Regions from separate parts of the Shewanella sp. 10N.286.51.B7 genome, predicted to be linked through region 2. Evidence: predicted binding sites of a transcription regulator. Region 2 holds the regulator's gene; each other region holds the start of a gene.
What was found. The regulator NrdR, encoded in region 2, represses ribonucleotide reductase genes. The targets are predictions, from matches to a motif close to AAACACNANATNTNGTGTTT.

Region 1 (6,606 bases), on a different contig from region 2:
ATTGAAATTCAACAATCCTTATTGGCCTACTACAAACTAGTCAATGGTGAGAAAGCGAAATTATTTCAAGGATTCGAAGCCTTCCTAACTTTATTAGATAGTCATAATATCCCATTTGGGATCGTCACTAATAAGCAAGCTAAGTTTACTCGCCCTCTAGTCTGTGCTTTAGGGCTGACTAAAAGGGCCAAAACGGTAATTAGCGGTGACTCAACTCAATATCCAAAACCACATACTGCGCCAATGCTATTAGCCGCTCAACAAATTGACTGTCTACCAGAGCAGATCTTATACCTTGGTGACGCTGAGCGTGACTTAGTCGCGGCAGAAAAAGCAGGTATGATTGGTGGGACGGCATTGTGGGGTTATTTGTCTGAATCTGATACACCGTCACAATGGCCAAGCCAACTTGAATTCGAATCAGTTCATGCGCTCCAGCAATACTTTCTAAATACTGTTCTCTAAACATTCTTCTCTAAAACTAGGGGGCTATTTAATTCGCTTACCGTATTTAAGACTATTTTTGACAGTGTTTTAATGAATTAAATAATACCAGTTTGGCTTAGCAAAACCTTTCTATAAAGATCAAACTATTTTTTCAACAAAACAATTGATCGCTGAATATTGTAGCGATCAAACCGAACTCGTTCTTCGTTCAAAATTTAACCTAACCTAATTATTCAAAGCGTAATTTGCGTTAGCAGGTTAGCTTTTACTAACTTGTTTCACTATACATAAGATATCCACAAGTTATTCAGTAAAATCTTGCTTGCAAAAGTACGCCAACCTCACTATCTTGTATGTATCAAATTTAAAAACACCATATCTTGTGTATGACATCACCACGAGACACTAGCTTAAAAAGCTCAGTATCTCGCTGTATCACTAGTATTTTTGTAAATTTAATGTTGTAAATGCTTTTGGATGATCGACTTACAAGGGAACGTAATGTGATTTATTGGCGATCGTAAGCAGTACGGTTAAACAAGATCCAAATAATAAATTACACCAATAAATATAGAACCAAGGTCTCTTTTTAATGAACAGCAATATGACAGTCACTAAACGTAGTGGCGAGCGCGAAACAATCGATTTAGACAAAATTCATCGCGTTATCGAATGGGCAGCAAAAGGACTGAATAACGTATCAGTCTCTGAAGTAGAATTACGATCACACCTGCAGTTTTTTGATGGTATTCCAACTGAAGCTATTCATGAAACTATTATTAAAGCCGCTGCGGATTTAATTTCTCCAGAATCGCCAGATTATCAATTTCTTGCTGCACGCTTAGCTGTTTTCCATCTTCGTAAAAAAGCCTTTGGCCAATTTGAGCCTCCAAAGTTAGTCGACCAAGTTAACCGTTTAGTAGAAATCGGTAAATACGATAAGCACATCGTTGAAGACTACACAGCTGAAGAATTAACCATTCTTGACGGCTATATGGATCATTGGCGTGATATGAACTTTTCATATGCTGCAGTTAAGCAGTTAGAAGGTAAGTATCTAGTACAAAACCGTGTGACTAACGAAATATACGAGAGTGCCCAGTTCCTTTATATTTTGGTCGCTGCATGTTTATTCGCTAAGTATCCAAAAGAAACCCGCCTTGACTACATCAAGCGCTTTTATGATGCGGTTTCTACTTTTAAGATTTCATTACCTACGCCGATTATGGCTGGTGTACGTACGCCGACTCGTCAGTTCAGCTCTTGTGTATTAATTGAATGTGATGACAGCTTAGATTCAATCAATGCTACAGCCTCTTCAATCGTTAAATACGTTAGCCAACGTGCTGGTATTGGTATTAACGCTGGGCGTATTCGTGCATTAGGAAGCCCAATTCGTGGTGGAGAAGCATTCCACACTGGTTGCTTACCATTTTACAAATATTTCCAAACAGCCGTTAAGTCATGTTCTCAAGGCGGTGTCCGTGGCGGTGCAGCAACCTTGTTCTACCCAATTTGGCATCTAGAAGTTGAATCTCTGCTGGTACTGAAAAATAACCGTGGTGTTGACGATAACCGTGTTCGTCACCTTGATTATGGTGTGCAATTAAACAAGCTGATGTATCAGCGTTTAATTAAGTCACAAAACATCAGCTTATTCAGCCCATCTGATGTGCCTGGTTTGTACGATGCATTCTTTGCTGACCAAGTTGAGTTTGAGCGCCTTTATTTGCAGTATGAAGCTGACACTAGCATTCGTCGTAAAGAGATTAAAGCAGTTGAATTATTTTCATTGATGATGCAGGAACGTGCTTCTACTGGTCGTATTTACATTCAAAATGTTGACCATTGTAATACCCACAGCCCGTTTGATCCGAAAGTTGCACCAATCAAACAATCTAACCTTTGTTTAGAAATTGCCTTGCCAACTAAGCCAATGAAAAACATTGAAGATCCAAATGGTGAAATTGCCCTTTGTACTCTTTCAGCGCTAAACCTTGGTGCTATCAATGACTTATCAGAGTTAGAGCCTTTAGCTGATTTAGCCGTTCGTGCTTTGGATAACTTACTCGATTATCAAGATTACCCAATTATCTCTGCGCAACTTGGTTCAATGAATCGTCGTACGCTAGGTATAGGTGTAATTAACTTTGCAAATTACTTAGCAAAAAATGGCATGAAATATTCTGATGGCTCAGGTAACAACTTGACTCACAAAACCTTTGAAGCAATTCAATTCTACTTATTGAAAGCGTCAATGAACTTAGCCAAAGAGCAAGGTGCATGTCCGTTATTTAACGAAACGACTTATGCAGAAGGTATCTTGCCAATTGATACTTACAAACGTGACTTAGACAAAATCTGTGATGAACCATTACACATGGATTGGGAAGGATTACGTAGCGACATTAAAGAGTACGGTTTACGTAACTCAACGTTGTCAGCATTGATGCCTTCAGAAACCTCTTCGCAGATTTCTAACGCGACCAACGGTATTGAACCACCACGTGGATTAATCAGCGTTAAAGCAAGTAAAGACGGTCAGTTAAAGCAAGTAGTACCAGATTTTGATGAGCTTAAGCATCAGTACGAATTGCTTTGGAATATGCCGAACAATAACGGTTATTTAGAATTAGTCGGGATTATGCAGAAGTTTATCGACCAAGCAATTTCCGCCAACACTAACTACGACCCTACTCGCTTTGACGGTCAAAAAGTACCAATGCAAACCTTGCTTAAAGATTTGCTTACAGCCTACAAGTTAGGGGTAAAAACCCTTTACTATCACAACACTCGTGATGGTGCATCAGACAACTTAGACGACATTACTGTAGTCGAAAAAGAAGATGACGATTGTGCCGGCGGCGCTTGTAAAATTTAATCAATAATTAGCATATAATTGCGGGGGCTTTCCCCGCTTTTTTGGGATATATAAATGGCTTACTCTACTTTTTGTCAAACACCGAACAATCCAATGAACGAACCAATGTTCATGGGCCAATCAGTTAATGTTGCGCGTTACGATCAACAAAAATATGAAGTTTTTGAAAAGTTAATTGAAAAGCAATTATCTTTTTTCTGGCGCCCAGAAGAAGTAGATGTAAGTAAAGATAAAATCGATTATCAAAGTTTGCCTGAGCATGAAAAGCACATTTTCATCTCAAACCTTAAATACCAAACGTTACTTGATTCTATTCAAGGCCGTTCACCAAACGTTGCCCTTTTGCCGTTAGTGTCGTTACCTGAATTAGAAACTTGGATTGAAACTTGGTCATTCTCAGAAACCATTCACTCACGTTCGTATACCCATATTATTCGTAACATCGTTAACGATCCTTCGGTTGTATTTGACGATATCGTTGTGAACGAAGAAATTCTGAAACGTGCTGGTGATATTGCTCAGTACTATGATGACCTCATTGAGTTAACTCAAGTATTCAATCTGCATGGTGAAGGCACGCACACCATTAATGGTAAAGAGATAGCTGTTAGCTCTCGTATCCTTAAAAAATCACTTTACCTGTGCATGATGTCAGTCAACGCTTTAGAAGCGATTCGTTTCTATGTCAGTTTTGCCTGTTCATTTGCTTTCGCGGAACGTAAGTTGATGGAAGGTAATGCTAAGATTATTCGCTTAATTGCTCGCGATGAAGCATTGCACTTAAATAGTACGCAGCACATAGTGAATATCATGCAAGGTGGTAAAGATGATCCTGAAATGGGCGAAATCGCTAAAGAATGTCACGATCAAGCCTACGATATTTTTTATAAAGCGGCTGAACAAGAAAAAGAATGGGCACAATACCTATTCAAAGATGGTTCAATGATTGGCTTAAATGAACAAATTTTATGTCAGTATGTTGAGTACATAACCAACCAACGTATGAAAGCTGTTAACTTACCGCAACCCTACCCAGAGCAAACTAATCCACTACCTTGGATGAAAAACTGGTTAGAAAGTGACGCTGTTCAAGTAGCGCCGCAGGAAGTTGAAGTTTCATCATACTTAGTGGGACAGATTGACTCTGCAGTCGACAGTGATGAGTTCTCTGATTTTGACCTATAAGCACAATTTTAAAAAAGCGCCCATTGTCAGTTTAAATGGCGAACCAGTGTTGCTGTTCAACCAGCAGCAACACACACTACTTGAAGTATTAGAAACTAAAAAAGTTAATATTTTCTCTGAATGTAGAAATGGGTTTTGTGGCGCTTGTAAAACCAAGGTCAACAAAGGTAGCGTTCGTTACCTTACTAAGCCACTGATTGAGCTAAAACAAGATGAATGCTTACCTTGTTGCTGCGTACCTGATACAAATCTAGATCTAGATTTGACCACAGATGAGCCCAGTAACTTATATGTTCAACATAACAAGTCTGTGGTTTTCTTAGATTAAGCTAAGGTGAGTTGTCTCAAAAAAGCACTAACCTTTGGCTTTCTTTGCCTCATTAAACATTTTATCAACTTCACCAAACATCCAATTCATAATATTACCCGCCCCTTTATCGCGACGCTTTACCAATCCCATTTCAATCAATAACGAATCTGGAATGTGATAACAACTCAATTCTTTAATTTCACCAGAATACCAAGACGAGTCAGCAATGTGCTCAGGCACTAGCGCCCAACCTAAACCTCTTATGACCAAAGACGTAATATAGTAATAGCTATCAACATGCCAACAGTTTGCCGAAATGGGCTTACTCTGGGTTTGTAAATCACATATAACCAACTGTCGATACTGATTCAGTTCAGCGATATTGGGAGTCGCAACATTTGCTAGCGGATGATTTACCGAAACAATCAAAGATTGATGAAAACTGTCTATGCTAAAAAACTCAAGTCGCTCACAGAGTTGTTCATTGCGAAACAAAATACCTAAATCTGCTTTGCCATCATCAACCCATTGAGCAATGTCATCTCTTGAACCATTCAAAATAGTCAGTTTTAACAAAGGGAATGTATTGGCCGTTTTATCAAAAAAAGCTTCAAATGTAGAAATTGGTACAGCTTCGTCAATAGCAATAGTCAATGCAAGCTCATCCTCTGTTTGCACTGTCATTGCACGTGAATTTAATCGTTCACATTGTGCTAGTACTGCTTTCGCTTCGATGAACATCTGTTCGCCTTGCTCGGTAAGTACTGGCATACGCCCTGTTCTATCGAAGAGTTTAAAACCTAAATCTATTTCTAAATTGGCTACCGCAGTACTCACACGAGACTGCGCTTTACCTAATGAACGCGCAGCAGAGGAAAATGATCCCATATTCGCCGCTGCAACAAATGCTTGTAACTGTTCTATAGACCAGTTCATGTTGACTCCCGCTAAAATACTATCCGAAAATCGGATAGATACTAACTTTATTCTATCTTATAAATAGCCATAATGGACAACATTAAGTCTGTAAATTTATTTGAGTGTGTAGAATGTCTAACCTTATTTCAAAACCATCAAGTTTGACGGTCAGCCAGCATTTCTGGAAATATGCCATCCCTTCTATTGCTGCTATGCTCGTCAGCGGCTTATATCAGATTATTGATGGCATTTTTGTTGGTCACTATGTGGGTTTTGAAGGTTTAGCTGGGATCAACATGGCTTGGCCAGTAATCTGCTGTATCGCCGGTGTTGGAATGATGATTGGCATGGGCGGTGGTAGTTTATTATCCATCAGCCGAGGCGAAAATAAACCCGAAGACGGACAGCGTGTATTAAATAATGCCATCGCACTAATTGTGTTGTTAAGTATTGCTGCTGCCGTATTCATTCAACTATGGGGTGAATCGTTATTATTGTTACAGTCAGCTAGCGGCGCTAACTACACCATGGCAATGGACTATATAGAAGTATTTGCTTATGGTGCATTCTTTACTGCAGCGGCAACAGCTTTACCGCTATTAGTACGAAACGATGAAAACCCAGGTCTTGCCACAAAGCTTTTAATCGTTGGTGCCACGCTAAATATTGCATTGGATTATTTGTTAATTGCCGTCTATCCATTGGGCTTAAAGGGCGCAGCGATTGCGACATTAGTGTCACAAGCGGTCGTAGTTGTACTCGGTTTCAGCTACTTTTTCTCATCAAAAGCCAATACAAAAGCCAAACTTAATCTAAGTTCTATCTGCTTTTCTCAAATGAAACATATCATTGTGCTCGGTAGCTC
Region 2 (6,606 bases):
CTTACTTCTGCGGCGTAGTCGACACAAGAAACCAACAGGATAGGCGATGGGATATCAAATAATTTGAATTCACTTGTTAGCCTTGCGCGGCTATCTAAAATCACCCTTAGAGGTTGTTGTAGATCTGCGGCCGAAACTGAGTTTTTCAAGCTGCCAAGTTGTTCATAACGCACATTCAATGATGGGTCATCAGCCAATACCGTTTCAACGCCTGTCACTAAGGCACAATGACGGGCGCGAAGCTTTTGAACATCAGCGCGCGCATCAGGTCCAGTGATCCATTTGGAAACACCATTTGAAAGCGCAGTTTTGCCATCAATACTGGCTGCCAGTTTAATCGTAACTCTAGGCAGGCCCGTGGTCATTTTCTTGGTGAAGCCTAAGTTTAATAGCTTAGCTTGCTCAGTTAGCAAACCTATGTCGACTTGAATGCCCGCTTCTTTTAATAAACGGATTCCATTGCCAGCCACTTGTGGGTTCGCATCCACTTCAGCAATCACAACCCGTTTAACCCCTGCCTCGATTAAGGCTAAAGCACAGGGCGGCGTTCGGCCATAATGACTGCACGGTTCAAGGGTGACATAAGCAGTAGCCGATGATAGTTTTGTTTGATTTTGCTTCGTCTGTACATCTTGAAGAGCATGAATTTCAGCATGTGGGCCACCCGCTTTAATATGGTACCCCTGGCCAATAATGTGATCGTTTACAGCAATGACACAGCCAACATTTGGATTTGGACGCGTGGTATAGCGCCCTTTCTCTGCCAATGAAATGGCAAGGCTCATCATTTCAACATCAACTACTGACCACTGAGACATAAACACCTACTTGAAATAGCCGCAGCAAATGGCCTCTGCGGTATAAAAAATGGAAACAGGAATTACTTTTGTAATTTAGCGATGGCTTCGCCAAACTGTGAAACGTCTTCAAAGGCGCGATAAACAGACGCAAAACGTATGTACGCTACTTTATCTAATACCATCAATTGTTCCATCATCAGGTTGCCAATCATTGCAGAGTCAATCTCGCGCTCACCTGTACCACGTAAGGTCGATTTAATCTTAGATAGTGCTTGTTCAATTTGATCAATCGATACCGGACGTTTTTCAACCGCACGCAGCATACCGCCACGTAGCTTATCTTCATCAAACGGTTGACGGGTGCCATCTTGTTTAATGACCCGTGGCATGACTAATTCTGCACCTTCAAAGGTGGTAAAGCGTTCATGGCACAATGTACATTCCCGACGACGACGGACTTGATGGCCATCAGCCACAAGACGAGAATCAATCACTTTGGTATCTGTCGCGCTACAAAATGGGCAATGCATATTCGCTCCTGAAATAAAAATAAAATGGCCGTAAGCACAAAGTACTTACAGCCATTAAAGTTTATCCTATTTACTTTATAAGGTTAACCTTATCATTAAGATTATCCTACTTAGTTCATATGGATGATATGTCTAAGCTGATGTTGAAATGCTCGCTAATATTATTAAACAACATACAAGCATCTTTGCTAGACAAAAATGCAGCAGTACTCCTGTTAACAGCACTGCCTGTAAACAGTATTACCCGTAAACAGGATACTTAGCACATAACTCAAGCACTTGGTTTTTAACGCGCTCGATTGTACCTTCATTAGTGATGTCATCTAACACATCACACATCCAGTTAGTCAGCTCAACAGATTCAGTTTCAGTAAAACCACGACGGGTGATTGCTGGAGAACCAATACGTAAACCAGAAGTAACAAATGGTGAACGTGGGTCATTTGGTACTGAGTTTTTGTTAACAGTGATGTTAGCTTTACCTAGCGCAGCATCGGCATCTTTACCTGTCATATCTTTGCTGATTAGATCTAGCAAGAATAAGTGGTTGTCTGTACCACCAGAAACAACATCATAACCACGCTCAATGAAGGTTTTTGCCATCACTTTAGCATTCGCAACAACTTGCTCTTGGTAAGTGGTGAACTCAGGATCTAGTGCCTCTTTAAATGCAACCGCTTTAGCAGCAATAACGTGCATTAAAGGACCACCTTGGCCACCAGGGAATACTGCCGAATTTAACTTTTTGTAAATGTCTTCATCATTCACAGCTGAAAGGATCAAACCACCACGAGGACCAGCAAGCGTTTTATGAGTTGTCGTTGTAACAACGTGAGCGTGTGGCAGTGGATTCGGGTAGATACCTGCAGCAACAAGACCAGCAACGTGCGCCATATCGACAAATAAGTAAGCACCTACTTTGTCAGCGATTTCGCGGAATTTACCCCAATCGATAATACCTGAATAAGCAGAAAAACCAGCAATGATCATTTTTGGTTTATGTTCAACGGCTAAACGTTCAACTTCAGCGTAATCAATCTTACCTGTGGTTTCATCGATACCGTACTGAACAGCATTATATAACTTGCCAGAAAAGCTAACGTGAGAACCATGAGTCAAGTGACCACCATGGGCTAAACTCATACCTAAAACAGTATCACCGCCTTGAAGCAGTGCCATGAAAACAGCTGAGTTTGCTTGAGAACCAGAATGTGGTTGTACGTTAGCGTATGTAGCGCCGAATAATTCTTTTGCACGAGAAATAGCTAACTCTTCTGCAATATCCACATGCTCACAACCACCGTAATAACGCTTACCAGGGTAACCTTCTGCATACTTGTTAGTTAGCTGTGAACCTTGAGCTTCAAGAACACGTGGGCTGGTATAGTTTTCTGATGCGATTAATTCAATGTGCTCTTCTTGGCGACGAGTCTCATCTTCAATTGCTGCAAATAGTTGTGGATCATAATCTGCGATATTCATAGCTTTCTTTAGCATTGCTCACTCCAGCTGTTAATTCTTATAGTAGGGTTGCGCGGTATGATACAGCGCAATTGATCACAATCCCAGCATTTGAAACATGAAATTACTTGCAATTCATTATGAGTACCATTTGCCATCTATAAATTTTCAGCTGCAGCAGCTTTCAGTAATTGTATTTCATAGAAAAATCCAAATTAACTCTTAGTTTCATAACCTTGTGACAATTTTAAGAAAACTCTTTTCTAAAATATTAATCAGCAAAATATTTAAGCTCTACAGCTCAATTTATCACAAAAACTAGATAGTCTAATCTATGATACAGGCAATGATTTATCGGCTAATATTGATAAGTAAAGTGAATACTACTGCGACTTTCTGTTTCATCATTTCGATTGACAATGGCCAAGTTTTCAATTCCGGTTAATGTGCCACTTCGATCGATACGTTCATGGTGAATACTGATACTCATAGTATTCGTTAAAGGAACATCGAGATAAACTTCATACCTATCACGTGCATCTTTAAAATCTAGGTCACTGACGTTTGGATTCCAATCACTGCTTCGATTAAACTCATTATCATCTATAGAGTCCCAGCGTTGACTTTGAAACTTAACCCCGAGCAACAATTGTTTATAATTCGCCTCTAGTGCTAATTTGGCAGTATGGCCTAAAGCATATCCATAGCCACCTTCCCAAAGCACCGATTTTGTCCCCCAAAAATGGCCTCCATTTTGGCGATAATCTTTTGTTGCAAAGGGTTTCACCATACTAAAATCACCAAACAGGTCGCCTCTGATACTTATCGAAACATCATCAACAAACCATTGCGTTCCAGCAGATACACCAATCACATTGATTGCAGCGTAAAAATCTTCCTCTTCATCTTGACCCAGACTGCTATATTCCAGCCCCATGGATGGGCCAATAAACCAAGTCTGGCGTCTATTTTCAGAATCTAATATGGTATTAACATCGCTCGTCCAGCCACCTAAAAAAATCGAAGAATCCATTTGCCAATCTTCAATCCCTTCGTTAGAAACCCCCAGTTCCATGTTTAAATCGACCTGGCTAGGTGTCGCAGATAAAGCATCATATTTTCCTTGAACGCTATCAACACTCGCCTCTAATCCCAATATTAAAGAAGTCGTAGAAATATCAGCCTGCTTTTTGCTGGAGTACATTGCACCTGTATAGATGTTGAACGTATCCTTGGCGTATGTTCGATTAAACCGTTGTGGGTTATCATAACCAAACCAACCTTTAATGGTTTTAGCCGGATTAAAAACACTACTAAAAGCCGTTGGAACCCAACCTTGTTTTGAATCTAACATTTCAGATATTTGAAATAAGCTTTCACCCAATACTGCACCACCAAATGTTGTAACGATTTGATCATTCACACTTACCACTTCTTTATATTCAGCAAAGACTTCCCAGACTGCCGATGCGATAAAATTACCCGCCATAGATTCATAATAATTAAAGTTATAATTACGAAACGCTTGATAATACAGTGCGCCAGCATAGGTATGCCCCCAATTCATGCCTACCTTGTTGTCATCAAGTTTCCAAGCATCAGTTGTCACAATTCTATCTGCAAAATATTGCCCTGCATTGCCTTCAATTTCGTAATCAAAATCTCCTTCCATACTTTCTTCACTGGTCAGGTAAAGTACCTCGCCAATGACTAATACCGTAGAAATTTCAATTAATGCTCCCCACCAGTCTTTATCTATTAGCTCAGTATCTGTGATAAGAGTTTCACCTTTTTGTAAATCAGGCCCACTAATACTTCTAATGTCTTTTCCTGCAGTGATAGAGCTTATGACTAAACCTGATGGCTCATAATTAAGTTGATTGACTTCATTTGAATATGATTGATTAACTGCTGAATAAAAGGATTTATCTGAACTTTCATCTTTGCTGTTAATGGCGAAAACAGCGGTTGGTTGGTCTTTTTCAATGAATAAAGACCTGTATTCTTTTGCTTGGAGTTCTTGGGCATTAACTTGACTACACAAGCAGAATATTGAAACAGAAAACAACGAATTACATAGTAATATTCTCTTTAAAGCCTTCCTTTGTATCGTGCTCACTTTAATCCCTTAACATATTTTGAAAAATTAACCTGATATCACCAACAATCAGTGATTGTCCCTCTTTCTATCCATAAATCGGGTTGTTACAACTATGTTGTAGACGATTATTACTTTATTCGGTTGTTTTTGTTAAGTAGTTTTTTGACCTATCGGTGTGGAATAAACCTTCAATGACAAAAGTTCGATTTTCAGTTACGGCGAGATTGAAGTAGAATTAATTAAATTTCCTAGTCCGAATCTTAGTCAAAGAGATATAAATATGGCTCAGTTTGTATATAGCATGCTTAGAGTGGGCAAGATTGTTCCACCTAAAAAACAAATCCTTAAAGATATTTCCCTTAGTTTTTTTCCTGGCGCCAAGATTGGTGTACTGGGTTTAAACGGTTCAGGTAAATCTACTCTGCTTAGAATCATGGCAGGGTTAGATACTGAAATCGAAGGTGAAGCTCGCCCGATGCAAGATTTAAAAATCGGCTACCTTCCTCAAGAACCTAAGCTGGATGAATCTCAAACCGTCCGTGAGGCTATCGAAGAAGCCGTAAGCGAAGCTAAAAATGCCCTTACACGTTTAGATGAAGTTTATGCACTTTATGCTGAACCAGATGCCGATTTTGATGCGCTTGCAAAAGAGCAAGGGCAGCTTGAAGCAATTATTCAATCTCAAGATGCTCATAATCTTGATGTGGTATTAGATAGAGCAGCCAATGCACTGCGTCTGCCTGATTGGGATGAAAAAATCGAAGTACTTTCGGGTGGTGAACGTCGCCGTGTCGCTATTTGTCGCTTACTGCTTGAAAAGCCAGACATGTTGTTACTCGATGAACCAACCAACCACTTGGATGCTGAATCAGTCGCTTGGCTTGAACGTTTCTTACAAGACTATACTGGCACCGTTGTGGCTATTACCCATGATAGATATTTCTTGGATAATGCTGCAGGTTGGATTTTAGAACTCGACCGTGGTGAAGGTATTCCTTGGGAAGGTAACTACTCATCTTGGTTAGAGCAAAAAGATGCTCGTCTACAGCAAGAATCTTCCACAGAAAGTGCGCGCCAGAAAACCATTCAAAAAGAATTAGAATGGGTACGCCAAGGTTCAAAAGGTCGTCAATCAAAAGGCAAAGCCCGTATGGCTCGCTTTGAAGAATTGAACACCAATGATTACCAAAAGCGAAATGAAACCAATGAGTTATTCATTCCACCTGGGCCACGTTTAGGTGATAAGGTTATTGAAGTAAATAACCTGACCAAATCATATGGTGACCGAGTATTGATTGATGACTTAACTTTCGCTGTTCCAAAAGGCGCGATTGTCGGTATCATCGGCGCCAACGGTGCAGGTAAATCGACACTATTCAAGATGATTTCAGGTGCAGAGCAACCGGATAGCGGCAGCATTGAAGTCGGCGAATCAGTGCAAATAGCCTCTGTTGAACAGTTCCGAGATTCAATGAATGATAAGAACACAGTTTGGCAAGAGATTTCAGACGGTCAAGATATCATGCGTATCAACAATACTGAGATCCCGAGTCGTGCATACGTAGGCCGCTTTAATTTCCGCGGTGGCGATCAACAAAAAATCATTGGCACTTTATCAGGCGGTGAGCGTAACCGAGTCCATCTTGCTAAATTATTGCAAGCTGGCGGCAACGTATTATTACTCGATGAACCAACCAATGACTTGGACGTTGAA
Region 3 (6,606 bases), on a different contig from region 2:
TCCCAAAGCTTGATGACTTAAACTGATTTTTTCATCAAAACTGACTTTCGATATAGGGTCAGACTGCTTTAAAAATTGCTGTTTAAACTCCATGGCGTAGTCATATAAGGCTTTATCGGTACGTATGTCATGGATAGTTGGATATCGACTTAGTAGCAGGTTTTCGAGGGTGTCATTTTCAATATGACGTTTAACTTGTTCAATGGTGCTGGCTGAATAACCATTAAGGTATTTTAACTGGGCTTGCTGTTTTTGCTTTGCTTGCACATCTTTACTGGTTACAAGGCCTGCTAAGGTATCTTTTGCGGCTGCAACTTTAGCCGAGCTGGTTTTTACAGCCATTTTAGGCGGCGCTTTACGAGCGGGTTTGTCTGCTAGATTTTTGGGTGCTTTTTTTGAGCTCATAGCTTGTAGTTTGCCCAATGGAATATGGTTAATTAGCGGATAAAACTAAGCCTACCAATTCATCTTAATGTTTTCATCAAATTGATGATTAAGGAAATCGATAGGCTTATTGTTTACGTAAGCTTAAGTCGGTATTTGACTTAAACTTTACCGTACATACGTCGGTTTTGCTGTGCGTATGCAGCATCAAATGCAGCCATTTGCACGCGCTTAAGACCAAGAGTTTCTAAATCCGCTTGAGGCGGGTTACGTTTTAACTCTTCTTTAATAATAACAGGGCTAATAATGCTCACTGGTAATTCAGTGATTTGAATCGCTGATTCTAATTTAAAGCTGGTAGCAGAACCTGCAAATTTACCTTTTTGTTCACGTTCAATGATGACGATTTCGTCAACTTTGTAGTCTTCCATTAACTTGTGGAAAGCAAAGTGAAACTCACGAATAGATTCTGTTTCAGCAGATTTAGAAATGCTGAAAGAGATTTGACGACATTCAGGTACATTGAATGTTTCAACTTCGTAAGTTAATAAGCTAATGATGGCTTCGCCACCTTTTAATTCCACGCCACAAATTTTCATGTTTCACCTTACTTTTGAACTAGTTTGTTTTGCCTAACAGAGCATATGCTTCATTAGGCTTAAATGGGTTTAATCTTCGCCAAGCTCTTGTTCATCATCTTGAACAATTGAGTTATCGTTTTCTAAAATTTTGGCAGGCTTTGCCTTACGTCGCATTGGCGCGTCACCAATATCAACACCTGTAATAAAACGCTTATCGCGTTTGGGTGCTGTTTTAGGTTTATTCGCTGTGCTGCGCTTTTTGTTCGATGCTTTAACATCGGCAGTTTTCGCATTGTTACTGCCAGCTTTTGGCTTGTCTTTTAAGCCTTTGAATTTTCCTTGTAGACCTTCAATGGTCGAGAAGTCAAAATTCTTACGTAAGAATACTTGGATCTTTTTAAAGCTTTCCCAGTCTTTAGGGCCAACTAATGAGATCGCATCACCTTTAGCGCCAGCTCGGCCAGTTCGGCCAATACGGTGAACATACTCTTCGGCAAATTTTGGCATGTCAAAGTTAATCACTAATGACACGTTTAATAAATCTAACCCGCGCGATGCAACGTCAGTGGTCACCAAAATCTTTTGTTGGCCACGGCTGAATTTATCCATAATCTGATTACGGGCAGATTGATTTAAGTCACCACTTAATGCCGCCGTTTCTAAGCCTTCTTCTGCAAGCAGTTTAGCTAATCTATCGGTATCAGAGCGGGTCGCAGTGAAAATTATCACCTGCTTGTGTTGTTCATTTTTCAACACATGTTGTAGTAGCGCTTGTTTATGATCTAAGTGATCAACCAAGAACACGCGCTGGTTAATGTCTTTATGTTCGTTATGTGATGCACCAATAGCGACATGACTTGGTGTTTTCAATAAGGTTGCCGCGATATCATTGATATGATCGTGATCAAGCGTTGCTGAAAACATCAGTGTTTGTCTGCGTTTGTGATCGGCAGCTTCATTGATGGCTTTTAATTGCGGCGCAAAACCTAAATCAAGCATGCGATCGGCTTCATCAAGAATTAGCAATTCTAGTCCATTAAGGTACAGGTGACGTTGTGCTAGATGATCTGCAATACGACCAGGCGTTGCCACAATAAAATGTGGGTCACGAGATAATGACTTTGCTTGATCGTTAAAGTTTTCGCCGCCTAAAATGCTCACTGCTTTATATTGGGTGTTTGCCACCAATAAACGCAGTTGACCATAAACTTGTTGGGCAAGTTCTCGAGTCGGCAGTAATATGAGCACACGCGGATCTTTTTTAGATAAGGCCTTTGTTGATATTACGCGCTGCAAAGCAGGTAATAAAAATGCCAGGGTTTTACCTGAACCGGTTTTTGAAGATGCCATTAAATCTTTACCCGCTAGGGCAATCGGCAGGGCTTGCTGCTGAATTTCAGTTGGCTCAGAAATGCCCATATGCTTTAGACTTTCAAGTAAGCGTTTGTCTAAAGAAAAATCGGTAAATAACAAAGGTAAATCCCCTAAAAAATGATAGCCAGATATTATAACGTGTAAGCCTGAGATAGCCAACAGCTTAAGCCTCAGTTATGCTGAGTATTAGCATTTTAATTTCAATGTATTTTTAAGGATGTAAACAAACATGTCAGATGTACCCAAGGATCCGCCTAACACTAAACAATTACGAATTGGTGTAGCGTTAGGCAGTGGTGCGGCTAAAGGTTGGGCCCACATTGGGGTATTAAAAGAACTTGCTGAAATGGGTGTGCATCCAGATAAAGTGGCCGGTTGTTCAGTAGGGGCATTGGTCGGTGCAGCGTACGCTAATGATCATCTTGATGAGTTAGAAGGTTGGGTTCGAGGTTTTTCAAGCTGGGATGTACTTGGTCTAATGGATTTAAGCTGGCGCAAAGGCGGTTTAATTAGTGGTGAGAAGGTGTTTGATGTTTTGGCTGGTCGTATTGGTGAGCTAAGTATTGAGCAACTGAAAAAACCTTTTTCGGCGGTAGCGACTGATTTATATTCAGGTCAAGAAATTTGGTTTAAAGAAGGTGATTTACGCCATGCTGTCAGAGCTTCTTGCTCAATGCCAGGCTTTTTACCGCCAGTGCAATTACAAGATCGTTGGTTAGTTGATGGTGCTGTGGTGAATCCTGTTCCTGTATCAATGTGCCGTGCAATGGATGTTGATGTGGTGATTGCCGTTGATTTAAATGGTCACCGCCGTAATAGCATGCACATGTTGCCACAGCAGATGAAAAGCCGAGCTCCGACTGCACTAGAAAAGCAGCAGCAAGAAGGCGCTGAACCAGAGTCCGCTTTTATGGATATTTTAGGTAAGGGTAAAGAGTACATCGCAGGTTTGTCTGAAAAGTTCTCTATGTCGACTAAATCACACCCTGGGATGATTGCTGTGATGTCTCAGTCAATGGACATTTTAGAGCAACGTCATAAACGCGCACGGTTAATGGGCGATCCCCCCGATGTGTGTTTAGTGCCACAGTTAGCAGATATCGGTACGATGGAGTTTCACCGTGCAGCTGAAGCGATAGAAGCTGGCAGACAATCTGTTCGTCAAACTGCGCATTTAATCAACTCTGCATTAGGCCGATAACGGTTTTCAATTCCATGGTCAAGCTTTGTCTGTCTAAACAGTGCAGAGCTTGGCAGTAATATTTTTCATTTCTCACCTCGTCAGTTAAATATGATCTAGATCATAGATTTCTAGTCTCCATTATTGCTTAATACACCATATCTAGTGTTTATTGGTTTTTTGTTGTGGATATATAGTGTTTATATCCTGTGCATAAATGGAGTAAAAGTAATGCCTGTAGTAATTAAAAGGGACGGTTGTCGGACTTTATTTGATGAGTCTAGAATTAAGGATGCCATTGTTGCTGCAATGGAAACTGCTACAGGTAGTGCTGATAGTGATTACGCTGAAACTGTTGCTTGTGTGATTAGAGATCAAGTCTCAGACAAGCAAGAAGTTGACATTCACCACCTACAAGGTCTGGTAGAAAACTTATTAATGGAAGGGCCTCATAAAGAAGTGGCTCGTCATTATATTGAGTATCGCCATGATCGCGATATTTGTCGTGAAGCAAAAAGTAAACTTAACTGCGAAATTCGTGGTTTAGTTGAACAAAGCGACAGCTCTATTCTAAATGAAAATGCCAATAAAGACGCGAAAGTGATTCCAACACAACGTGACTTATTAGCCGGTATTGTAGCTAAGCATTATGCTAAATCGCACCTGTTACCAAAAGATATTGTGGCTGCTCATGAATCAGGCCAACTGCATTACCATGATTTAGATTACGCCCCTTTCTTTCCAATGTTTAACTGCATGCTGATTGATTTAGCGGGCATGATGACCCATGGCTTTAAAATGGGTAATGCTGAGATTGATACACCAAAATCTATTTCAACAGCGACCGCTGTGACAGCGCAAATTATTGCTCAAGTGGCTAGCCACATCTATGGCGGCACTACGATTAACCGCATTGACGAAGTGTTAGCTGAGTTTGTGCAAAAAAGTTACCAAAAACAATTAGTGATAGGTAAAGAGTGGGGCGTAAGCGATGTTGAAGCTTTTGCCATGGCGCAAACTGAGAAAGAATGTCATGACGCATTCCAGTCTTTAGAGTATGAAGTGAACACATTGCATACTGCAAATGGTCAAACGCCATTCGTAACTTTTGGATTTGGTTTAGGCACAAGCTGGGAATCACGTTTAATTCAAAAGTCGATTCTTACTGTGCGTATGGCAGGTTTAGGTAAAAACCGTAAAACCGCTGTATTCCCTAAGCTTGTGTTCGCTATTCGTGATGGTGTTAACCATAAAGCGACTGATAGTAATTACGATGTGAAGAAGCTGGCTTTAGAATGCGCAACAATGCGCATGTATCCAGACATTCTTAACTACGAACAAGTTGAGCGTGTTACGGGTTCATTCAAAACTCCTATGGGTTGTCGTTCTTTCTTAGGCACTTACGAAGAAAATGGCGAGCTTATCCATGAAGGCCGTAACAACTTAGGTGTGGTTAGTCTTAACCTACCAAGAATTGCCATAGAAGCTAAAGGCGATGAAAAAGCATTCTTCGCCTTACTTGATGAAAGAATGATCTTGGCTCGTAAAGCATTAGATACCCGCATTGCTCGTCTTGTCGGCGTAAAAGCACGGGTTGCGCCAATTCTTTATATGGAAGGTGCTTGTGGTGTTCGCTTAAAAGCGGATGATGATATTTCTGAAATTTTCAAAAATGGCCGTGCGTCTATTTCATTAGGCTACATCGGTCTTCATGAAACGATTAATGCATTATATGGCACCGAAGAGCATGTATTCGACAGTGAGCTTTTACGCACTAAAGCTGTTGAAATTATCAATGTGATGAAGCGTGCTACAGAATCATGGAAAGCTGAAACAGGTTATGGCTTTAGCTTATACAGTACACCAAGTGAGAACTTGTGTAGCCGTTTCTGTCAGTTAGATGCAAAACAGTTTGGTGTGGTTGAAGGTGTGACTGATAAAGGTTATTACACCAATAGCTTCCATTTAGATGTTGAAAAGAAAGTTAACCCATACGATAAAATTGATTTTGAATTGCCGTACCCAGAAATCACTAACGGTGGCTTTATTTGTTACGGTGAGTTCCCTAACATGCAACACAACATTGAAGCATTAGAGAACGTTTGGGATTACAGCTATAGCCGTGTGCCATATTACGGCACTAACACACCGATTGATGAGTGTTATGACTGTGGTTTTGTAGGCGAGTTTAACTGTACTAGTAAAGGGTTTGTGTGTCCTAAATGTGGCAACCATGAACCAAGCCGTGTATCTGTAACACGTCGTGTATGTGGTTATTTAGGTAGTCCTGATGCAAGACCGTTTAACTATGGTAAGCAAGAAGAAGTGAAGCGCCGCGTTAAGCATATCTAGTCGCGCCATTGAGTTAACATAGAATCAAATAAGGCGCTGATTAGCGCCTTATTTATTTGAAAGGTAAGTGTTATGAATTTTCATCAGTATTATCCAGTCGATGTGATAAACGGTCCCGGAACGCGCTGCACTTTGTTTGTATCGGGTTGCGCACATCAATGTCGCGGTTGTTATAACCAATCGACCTGGGATCCGCGTTCAGGTCATGAAGTGGATAAGCCAATGGAAGATCAAATCATTGCTGATTTAAATGACACGAGAATCAAACGTCGTGGATTATCTTTGTCAGGCGGCGACCCATTATTCCCTGCAAACTTAACCGCTATCTTGTCTTTGGTTAAACGAGTTAAAGCTGAATGCCCTGATAAAGATATTTGGCTTTGGAGTGGTTATAAACTGGATGAGATGTCACTTAAGCAACAACAAATATTGTCGTATGTGGACGTATTGGTTGATGGAAAATTTGAACAAGATTTAGCTGATCCAAGCCTTAAATGGCGGGGTAGTTCAAATCAAGTTATCCATGACATGAGTTCGCTTATTGCTGTTGGTTAACTTTTGGTATTGGCTTGTTAATTGTCATGAGCGAGCTTTTAAAACTCATTTTTAATGCTCTTATTTAACAACTTCAATAACTGCGACACGAACAATCAGAGTTGTCCTCGCCAATAATTACGTTGTTGTTTTAGCCTCGCTTCAACTTGAATGTTATAAAAACAGTATAGTAATCAAAGT

Region 1: nrdA (class 1a ribonucleoside-diphosphate reductase subunit alpha) is a predicted target of NrdR. The motif match lies at 816-835, and genes of this name have one in related genera.
Region 3: nrdD (anaerobic ribonucleoside-triphosphate reductase) is a predicted target of NrdR. The motif match lies at 3,671-3,690, and genes of this name have one in related genera.

Annotation. Positions count from the first base shown of each region.
Region 1 is NZ_MCUF01000024.1:269,301-275,906, forward strand. It holds gene BCU84_RS07140 (HAD-IA family hydrolase) at 1-465, shown strand, start outside; gene nrdA (class 1a ribonucleoside-diphosphate reductase subunit alpha) at 1,040-3,328, shown strand; gene nrdB (class Ia ribonucleoside-diphosphate reductase subunit beta) at 3,383-4,513, shown strand; gene yfaE (class I ribonucleotide reductase maintenance protein YfaE) at 4,488-4,841, shown strand; gene BCU84_RS07160 (LysR family transcriptional regulator) at 4,869-5,759, opposite strand; gene BCU84_RS07165 (MATE family efflux transporter) at 5,873-6,606, shown strand, end outside.
Region 2 is NZ_MCUF01000021.1:93,660-100,265, reverse strand. It holds gene ribD (bifunctional diaminohydroxyphosphoribosylaminopyrimidine deaminase/5-amino-6-(5-phosphoribosylamino)uracil reductase RibD) at 1-818, opposite strand, end outside; gene nrdR (transcriptional regulator NrdR) at 881-1,330, opposite strand; gene glyA (serine hydroxymethyltransferase) at 1,571-2,827, opposite strand; gene BCU84_RS04670 (DUF3943 domain-containing protein) at 3,150-4,859, opposite strand; gene ettA (energy-dependent translational throttle protein EttA) at 5,173-6,606, shown strand, end outside.
Region 3 is NZ_MCUF01000013.1:105,647-112,252, forward strand. It holds gene BCU84_RS01570 (YgjP-like metallopeptidase domain-containing protein) at 1-342, opposite strand, end outside; gene BCU84_RS01575 (DUF3010 family protein) at 546-983, opposite strand; gene BCU84_RS01580 (DEAD/DEAH box helicase) at 1,053-2,438, opposite strand; gene rssA (patatin-like phospholipase RssA) at 2,569-3,540, shown strand; gene nrdD (anaerobic ribonucleoside-triphosphate reductase) at 3,751-5,871, shown strand; gene nrdG (anaerobic ribonucleoside-triphosphate reductase-activating protein) at 5,944-6,426, shown strand.